DNA from 4 places in the Halomonas sp. A29 genome. Region 4 is predicted to be linked to each of the others. Evidence: predicted binding sites of a transcription regulator. Region 4 holds the regulator's gene; each other region holds the start of a gene.
The links. Region 4 encodes LexA, which represses DNA repair genes until DNA is damaged. Its sites were predicted from a motif close to TACTGTNTANNTANACAGTA; they were not measured.
Positions count from the first base shown of each region.

Region 1: a site for LexA is predicted at 907-926, ahead of SPH52_RS00825 (LexA family protein). Genes of this name have one in related genera too.
Region 2: a site for LexA is predicted at 779-798, ahead of recA (recombinase RecA). Genes of this name have one in related genera too.
Region 3: a site for LexA is predicted at 1,187-1,206, ahead of SPH52_RS02560 (LexA family protein). Genes of this name have one in related genera too.

Region 1 covers NZ_JAXQPR010000001.1:170,090-172,277, reverse strand. Annotated here, with positions in the region: gene SPH52_RS00830 (MgtC/SapB family protein) at 1-784, opposite strand, end outside; gene SPH52_RS00825 (LexA family protein) at 943-1,401, shown strand; gene SPH52_RS00820 (Y-family DNA polymerase) at 1,398-2,188, shown strand, end outside.
Region 2 covers NZ_JAXQPR010000001.1:548,581-550,768, reverse strand. Annotated here, with positions in the region: gene SPH52_RS02700 (CinA family protein) at 216-728, shown strand; gene recA (recombinase RecA) at 877-1,938, shown strand; gene SPH52_RS02690 (regulatory protein RecX) at 1,942-2,188, shown strand, end outside.
Region 3 covers NZ_JAXQPR010000001.1:524,282-526,469, reverse strand. Annotated here, with positions in the region: gene SPH52_RS02565 (IMPACT family protein) at 66-686, opposite strand; gene SPH52_RS02560 (LexA family protein) at 686-1,165, opposite strand; gene ccmA (cytochrome c biogenesis heme-transporting ATPase CcmA) at 1,369-2,013, shown strand; gene ccmB (heme exporter protein CcmB) at 2,000-2,188, shown strand, end outside.
Region 4 covers NZ_JAXQPR010000010.1:78,753-80,940, forward strand. Annotated here, with positions in the region: gene SPH52_RS18580 (L,D-transpeptidase family protein) at 1-10, opposite strand, end outside; gene SPH52_RS18585 (TetR/AcrR family transcriptional regulator) at 10-678, opposite strand; gene lexA (transcriptional repressor LexA) at 877-1,524, shown strand; gene dinB (DNA polymerase IV) at 1,666-2,188, shown strand, end outside.

The DNA.
Region 1 (2,188 bases), on a different contig from region 4:
AGAGGCGCGGCAGCATGGTGCCGCAGGCCAGCAGGATGCCGGCGGCGAGCATCGGGGCGAGCTGCGGTTCGCGGCGTGCCTGGCGGGCGTACTGCAGGGTCAGGGCGGTGGAGGAGGTGAGCCCGGCGAACAGTCCGGTGAACAGAATGCCTTTTTCGGTGCCGCCGAGGCGCACGGCAAAATAGCCGATGAAAGAGATCGAGGCGATCAATACCACCAGCCACCAGATCTCGTAGGGGTTGAGTACGCCGCCAGGGCCCATGTCTTCGTTGGGCAGTAGCGGCAGCATCACGACGCTGATCAGCAGCAGCTTGAGACCGGCGTCGAGCTCGTTGGCCTGCAGCTTGTTGAGCAGGCCATGGATCTCGCGCTTGTTGTCGAGGATCAGCGCCGTGACCACTGCACAGGTCGTGGCCAGGGCGATGTTCACCGCCACCGCCAGGGAGCCGAAGCAGAACGTCAGCAGCAGTCCGATCAGGCCGGTGATGCTGTAGTCGCGGCTCTGCTCCATGCGAGCGCGGTAGCCGACCAGGGCGATGATTGCCACGGCCAGGAAAATCAGTGGAAAGGCCCAGGGCGTCAGCACTTCCGCGAGCAGGGCCGCTATGCCACCGAACAGGCCCACCAAGGCATGGGTGCGCACCCCGGCCACACGCTCGCCCCACTTCCGCTCGCGCGCAACCCAGCCGCGCTCGATGCCGATCAGCGCACCCAGCAGCAATGCCACGGCAAGCTCCATGAGAACGGTATTATCGGCCAGAAAGTCGCTGGCAAGGTCGTCCATGCCGTTTCCTTCCCTGGAAAGCCTCTCCCTCTAGCGTGGAACGCTAGGCCGCTACCTTCAACTGTGGATGGTCGGCGTTTTCCGTTCGCGAAGCGCTTGCCAAGGGACGGATCCATGTCGAATACTGTATATGATTACAGTATTTGTTTGGAGGCCCCATGGAGCTTGCCCCTTTCTCCTTCTTGCGCGCCGTCTGCAGTGCCACCACGGGAGCCGGTCTGCAAGCCCAGCCCTTGCTGGGCTGCCGGGTGCGGGCCGGTTTCCCCAGCCCTGCCGACGATCATCTGGATGGCGACCTCAACCTGCACGAATATGTCGTGCGGCGTCCAGCATCCACCTATTTCGTGCGCGCCGAAGGAGATTCGATGCGAGGTGACGGTATCCACGATGGCGACTTGCTGGTGGTGGACCGCAGTCTGGAGCCGTTGCCCGGACGGGTGATCGTGATAGCGGTGGATGGTGAGCTCACCGTCAAGCGGCTGGCCCACCAGCGCGGGCGCACCGTACTGCTGGCCAGCAACCCAAGCTTTGCGCCGATTCCATTGGAAGGGCGCGAATGCCATGTGTGGGGCGTGGTGACCCATGTCGTTCATGCCTTGCCGGGGGCCTTGCCATGATCGCCTTGGTCGATGGCGATAGCTTCTACGTCAGCTGTGAGCGGGCCTTCGATCCGCGTCTGGAAGGGCTGCCGGTAGGTGTACTCTCCAATAACGATGGCTGCGTGGTGGCGCGCTCACGGGAGCTCAAGGCGCTAGGCGTGGCCATGGGGGCGCCATTGCATCAGTTGCCCCCGGCTATCCGCCGCCAGTCCGTGCTGCTTTCCAGCAACTACGCCCTCTACGGCGATGTCTCACGCCGGGTGAACCAAGTGCTCGCTGAATTCTCCCCAGTGGTGGAGCTCTATTCGATCGATGAGAGTTTCGTGCACTTTTCCGGCTTTGAGCCTGGGGCGCTGGAAGCCCATTGCCAGCGACTGCGTGAGACAGTGCAGCGTTGGACGGGTATCCCGGCCGGCGTGGGCCTGGCCCCCACTCGGGTGCTGGCCAAGCTGGCCAACCGCTTGACCAAGCGTGAGCTGGGCTACGAAGGCGTGTGCCTGCTCGAGGCCGATAGTGACGTAACCTGCCAGGTGCTTGAGCAACTGCCGGTTTCTGACCTGTGGGGCGTAGCCCGGCGAACAGCCGAGCGGTTGCAACTGATGGGTATCGAGACGGCCTGGCAACTGCGACAGGCCGATCCCAAGTGGATCCGTGGGTCCTTTTCGGTCGTACTTGAGCGTGTCGTCTGGGAGCTACGCGGCCATTCGACCATCGAACTCGAGGACCTGTCCATGCCACGCCAGCGCATCCTGGTGTCGCGCTCCTTCGGCAAGTTGAGCAGCGAGCTTGCCGACCTGCAGGCCGC
Region 2 (2,188 bases), on a different contig from region 4:
CGGGGCATAGGAGAGGGCAAGGTTACCACGCGCTGCCCGTGGTCGACATGTTGGAACGCGCCTCCCCGGGCTGCGCTCTTCCGTTGGCTGCGATTGAAGCGCGGGTCGTTTATCACCCTGCCTGTACCGAGGGGAAGGATGCGCTATGGTAGCAGGCAGTTGCAGGACAAGCGGCCGGCGCCTGTCGCCGGTCCTCTCGAACAAGGAGCGATACCATGCCTCATAGCGCTTCCAGCCTGGCCAACCTCGACCTCGCCACGCTCGCCGAACGTCTCGGGCGGCGCTGCCGCGAGCGCGGCGTGAACGTCACTGCCGCCGAGTCGTGTACCGGCGGCGGGGTGGCCAGTGCAATCACCTCGGTAGCCGGCAGCTCGGACTACTTCGAGACCGGCTACGTCACCTACTCCAATGCCGCCAAGGCGCGCCTGCTTGGCGTTCCCGAGGCGTTGATCGCCCAGCACGGCGCCGTCAGTCAGGCGGTGGTGGAGGCCATGGTGGCGGGCGCCTGCCGCGACAGCGGGGCCAATCTCGGCGTGGCGATCAGTGGCGTGGCCGGGCCCGATGGTGGGACGCCGGAGAAACCGGTGGGCACCGTGTGGCTGGCCTGGGGCAGCGAAGCGAGCCAGCAGGCCGAGCGTTTCCAGTTTCCCGGAGACCGTCGTGCGGTGCGCGAACGGGCGGTACGCGAGGCCATCGTCGGGCTGATTCGCTATCTCGAAGCCGGCTAGGCGCTCGTATTCGTCGGGTGGCTAGTCGCGCGGCGAATTTTTCGTCATACTACTGTCCAACCATACAGTGTCCAGGCGAGCTCCCCATCGGCAGCCCGCCATCCATTTTGCACCTGCAAGCGTCAGCGTGTTCTGCGAGGAGAGCCTCATGGCACAGGATGAAAATCGTTCCAAGGCATTGAATGCCGCCCTTTCCCAGATCGAGCGCCAGTTCGGCAAGGGTACCGTGATGCGCCTGGGCGATGCGCCGCGGGTGGTGATGCCGTCGGTCTCCACCGGTTCGCTGGGGCTCGACATCGCGCTCGGTATCGGCGGCCTGCCCTTCGGCCGGGTGGTGGAGATCTTCGGGCCGGAGTCCTCGGGCAAGACCACCCTGACCCTGTCGGTGATCGCCGAGGCCCAGAAACAGGGCAAGACCTGCGCCTTCATCGACGCCGAGCATGCGCTCGACCCGAGCTACGCCGAGAAGCTCGGCGTCAACCTCGATGACCTGCTGGTCTCGCAGCCGGACACCGGCGAGCAGGCGCTGGAAATCTGCGACATGCTGGTACGCTCCGGCGGTGTCGACGTGATCATCATCGACTCGGTGGCGGCACTCACCCCGCGGGCCGAGATCGAAGGCGAGATGGGCGATTCCCATGTCGGCCTGCAGGCACGCCTGATGTCCCAGGCGCTGCGCAAGATCACCGGCCACATCAAGAACGCCAACTGCCTGGTGGTGTTCATCAACCAGATCCGCATGAAGATCGGCGTGATGTTCGGCAGCCCCGAGACCACCACCGGTGGCAACGCACTCAAGTTCTACGCCAGCGTGCGCCTGGACATCCGGCGTACCGGCTCGGTGAAGCAGGGTGACGAGGTGACCGGCAACGAGACCCGCGTCAAGGTGGTGAAGAACAAGGTGGCGCCGCCGTTCCGCCAGGCCGAGTTCCAGATCCTCTACGGCAAGGGTATCTACCATGCCGGGGAGGTAATCGACCTGGGCGTGCAGTGCAACCTGGTCGACAAGGCGGGTGCCTGGTACAGCTACAAGGGCAACAAGATCGGCCAGGGCAAGGCCAACGCCGCCCAGTTCCTCGAGGACAACCCGGCGGTGATGGAGGAGATCGAGAGCCAGATTCGTGCCCAGCTGCTCGCGGCCCCGACCCCGAAGGAAGAGGTCGAAGAGCCGGTCGCCGCCGAGGCCGAGCGCGAGGACGACCTGCTCTAAGCCATGCCTGCACCGTCCGGCACCGAGCGTGCGTCGTCCCCGCGGGACGACGCCATCCGCCTGCTGGCACGGCGCGAGTATTCCCGCGCCGAGCTGGAGCAGCGGCTCTCTCTCCGGGGGCATCCCGCCGAGGCGGTCGACGCCTGCCTCGATGAACTGACTGTCGAAGGGTTGCAGTCCGACGTGCGCTTTGCCGAGAGCTTCCTGCGCTCGCGCGTAGCGCGCGGCCAGGGGCCGCTCAAGGTGCGCG
Region 3 (2,188 bases), on a different contig from region 4:
CTGGGCTGTCAGCAACCCAAGAAGGGTGAGAGAGAAATCATCTTTGCCTGTGCCTGTAATGCCCTTCAGGGAGCGTCGAGCAGAGTTAGGCGACCGCGCAGGCGAGCTTCAAGCGGTGTCAGGTCTACGTCGGCATCGCTCGGCCAGCCCACGGTGAGTGCGACACCATCGCTGGCGTAGTCGGCCGCATCGACCGGTACATCGTGGCTTTCCAGCCAGGCACGTGCTTCGGCTTCGCCAGCGAAGTCGACCTTGAGCCTGAGCGCGGTGCGCTCGACCACTTCCCGGCGCGGCAATTCCTCGAGCCCCCGCGCCACGGCCTGGGCGTAGGCGCGAGCCAGGCCGCCGGTGCCGAGCTTGGTGCCGCCGAAGTAGCGCGTCACCACGCAACCTACCTGGCCCAGCCTGGCGCCCTCGAGCACCTGGAACATGGGACGCCCCGCGGTACCACCGGGTTCGCCGTCGTCGGAGAAGCCGATGGCGTTCTGCTCGCCAGGCGGGCCGGCGATGTAGGTGCTGCAGTGGTGGCTGGCATTGGGGTGAGCGCGGCGAGCTTCGGCCAGCAGGCGCTCGAAGGCCGCCACGTCGGGCGCATGGCAGAGCCAGACGATGAAGCGGCTCTTTTCCACTTCGGTGACGCTCTCCCGCCAACGGTCGGGTGGCAGGTCGGGCACCGGATAACGCATCAGTGGGTCATCTCGTGCCGCTCTTGCTGGCGCACCACGCCCATCACCATGCCGAGTACCTCGATGTCGCTGTTCTTGAGGTAGATGGGCGCCATATTCTCGTTGGCCGGCTGCAGGCGAACGCCGCTCTTCTCGATGTAGAGCTTCTTCAGCGTGACTTCCTGCTGGTTGATCAGCACTACGGCAGTCTCGCCGTTCTCGGCGCTCTCCTGGCGCTCGATGATGATCACGTCGCCGTCGAAGATGTTGCAGTCGATCATCGAGTCGCCGCGCACGCGCAGGGCGTAGGTGTTGCGACGAACCATGCAGGCGGGGGCGCGGACGCTGCCGCCGCTGGGGCAGGCTTCGATGGGCAGGCCCGCCGAAACGTCCCCCAGCAAGGGAACCTCGGTGAGGTCGGTGGCGTCGACACTGGCCCAGGAGTCGGCGATGGGCAGATTCGGACGTCGGTACAGGTACTGCATGGAAGGCGTTGGCATTGGCGTTCCCCCTCTTTGCGACCCTGTTGAAATGTACAGGTGTCTTGCATCATACCAAGCGGTCGGCGAGTGGCAAGTATTGCTGATATATCTTTGCCTTGACCTGAGGCAAGGGTGGCGCCGTGACGCACCCGGTTTGCTAGCGGCTAAAAGCCATTCAGTGTAGCATTTCCGTCGAATTTACCCTTTCCTGGAGAGTGCCGTTGAGCCTGCGTCTGCAAGCGCAAAGCCTGGCCTGCGAACGTGATGACCGCTGGCTGTTCCGGGGTTTGAACCTGGATATCCAAGCGGGCGAGATCGTCCGTGTGGAGGGCCCCAACGGCAGTGGCAAGACCACTCTGCTGAAGATCCTCTCCGGCCAGTTGGCCGACTACGAGGGCGAGCTGTTCTGGAATGAACAGCCGATGCGCGAGGCCCGCGAATCGTTCCTGGCAAACCTGCTCTACATGGGGCATGCGCCAGGCGTGAAAGCTGCACTGACGCCGCTGGAGAATCTCACCTGGTATCAAGCGCTGGCCGGTCATCCCGGGGGCGAGGCGGCGCGCTTCAAGGCGCTGGAGGATGTCGGCCTGGTCGGCTTCGAAGACGTGCCGGCCGGGCAGCTCTCCGCCGGGCAGCAGCGACGGGTGGCGCTGGCGCGTCTCACGCTCACGCCGCGTCCGCTGTGGGTACTGGACGAGCCCTTTACCGCGATCGACCGCGACGGCGTCGCAGCGCTGGAGCGTCGTCTGGTCGAACATGCCCGCCGTGGCGGATGCGTGCTGGTCACCACTCACCACGAACTGACGCCATGCGCCGAGCTGCGTCGCGTCCGCCTTGGCGGGGGAGGGGACGATGCCGGTATCTGACGGTGCACTGACCGAGGAGGTTGCGGTGGTTCGCGAGGAACCTCGCGGCGGCCTTGCTGTCGCAGTGTGGGCAACGCTGAAACGAGACCTGGTATTGCTGCTGCGGCGTCGCAGCGAGGTGCTGAACCCCCTGGTGTTCTTCGCCATCGTCATTACCCTGTTCCCGATCGGCATT
Region 4 (2,188 bases):
GCGTTCGCATCAGCTTGCCTTGGCCGGCTGCATGGCGGGAGGCGGCGGCAGAGGAGCGTTCATGGCAGCCACCACCACGGGTCGCAGGCGCCGTATCAAATCGCGTACAGAGACATGCTCGTGGTAATCCTTCTCGGCAATGTCACGCAGCGCATCGAGACCGGACAGCGTGAAGATCACCGTACCGAGGACGAAGTGCAGGCGCCAGAACCGCTCGGCATCGGGTAGCTCGGGGGTGGCGCGTCGCACTAGGTCGGTAAAGCGGGTGAAGACACTGCCGTACTCCTCCTGGATATGACGCCGCAGGTGCCCCTGGGCCTGGCTGTAGGCCAGCCCCAGCAACTTCATGAAGACCTTGAGGCTGTGCTTCTCGGCAGGCACCTCGAGCACGGTGCGTGCCATGGTTTCCAGCAGCTCCTCCAGCGGAATGATGCCACCGGCGTGACGCGCCTCGAGCTCATCCAGGGCATGGTGGAAGCGCACCGTGAAGGGATCGAGATAGCGCGAGAAGACCGCCTGGATCAGCGCCTTCTTCGAGCCGAAGTGATAGTTGACCGCGGCGAGATTGACGCGAGCCTTGCTGGTGATGGTGCGCAGCGAGGTTTCGGCGAAGCCGCGTTCGGCGAACAGCACCTCGGCAGTGTCGAGGATGCGCGTGACGGTATCGGTCTGGGCCATGATCACTTTCCACTGGAAACAACTGTTTTAAACATAACAAAAGTCTACGTCATTACGCATTATCGCTCAACGTATGGAAAACCGAGAGCGTTTTAAACGACCTAAGCAAGAGAGCCGCCCCCAAACATCACCTTTTACTGTATGGGCTTCCATGCTGTATACTTGACCAATACGGCAGTCACGCCATTGGAGTTAGCCATGACACGCCCTCTCACCTCGCGCCAGCAGAACGTTTATGACTTCATCGTCAAGACCATGAACGAACTCGGCTACCCGCCTACCCGTGCAGAAATCGCCCGCGCGCTGGGCTTCCGTTCGCCCAATGCCGCGGAAGAACATCTGCGCGCACTGGAACGCAAGGGCGTGATACGAGTGATTCGGGGCACCTCGCGCGGTATCCGCCTGCCGGCCCAGGAAGCCGACAGCACCGTCAGCGAGCCGGGCAACGAGGGGCTGCCCATCATTGGTGAAGTCGCCGCCGGTAGCCCCGTCCTTGCCGCCGAGCACATCGACCGCTATTGCCCCCTGCCCCCGGACTTCTTCACCCCGCGCGCCGATTACCTGCTCAAGGTTCGCGGCCTGTCGATGAAGGATGCCGGCATTCTCGAAGGCGACCTGCTGGCCGTGCACCGCACTGATCGCGTACGCGACGGCCAGATCGTGGTGGCACGCCTGGACGACGAGGTCACGGTCAAGCGCTTCCACCGCCAGGGGCATCACGTAGTGCTGGAGGCCGAGAACGCCGACTTTGCGCCTATCGAAGTGGATCTGCGCCACCAGGCGCTGGAGATCGAGGGCATCGGAGTGGGAGTTATACGCGGCGGCAGCGGCCAAGCTTTGGGTTGATCGCTTCCTGGCCTCGACCATACGGCGTTGGGGCTCTCCTCGGAATGCTCATTGACTTCAGTCAACTCCGCTTCCTCGTCGAGCTCCGCCTGGTCTGGTCATTGCCCAGAAAGCGCTCCAGCTGAGCGGAACAACGCACCAATGAACCGCAAGATTCTGCATGCCGATTGCGATTGCTTCTACGCCGCGGTGGAGATGCGTGACAACCCGGCGCTGCGGGAGGTGCCGCTGGCGATCGGTGGCAGCGCCGAGGGGCGCGGCGTCATCTCCACCTGTAATTACCCTGCCCGCGCCTACGGCATCCATTCCGCCATGCCTACGGCGCGGGCGCTGCGCCTGTGCCCACACCTCACCCTCCTCCCCGGCGACTTCGATCGCTACCGCGAAGCCTCGCGGCAGCTGCTTGAGATCTTTCACGAACTGACGCCGCTGGTGGAGCCGCTCTCGCTGGACGAGGCGTTTCTCGACGTCACCGCCGTGACCCGCTTCTCGGGCAGCGCCACCTGGATGGCGCGCTGGCTGAAGGAAGAGAGCCTCAAGCGTGTGGGGATCACCGTCTCGGTAGGCGCTGCTCCGTCGAAATTCCTGGCAAAGATTGCCAGCGACTGGGAGAAGCCGGACGGCCTTACCGTCATTGCCCCCTCCCAAGTGGACGATTTCCTCC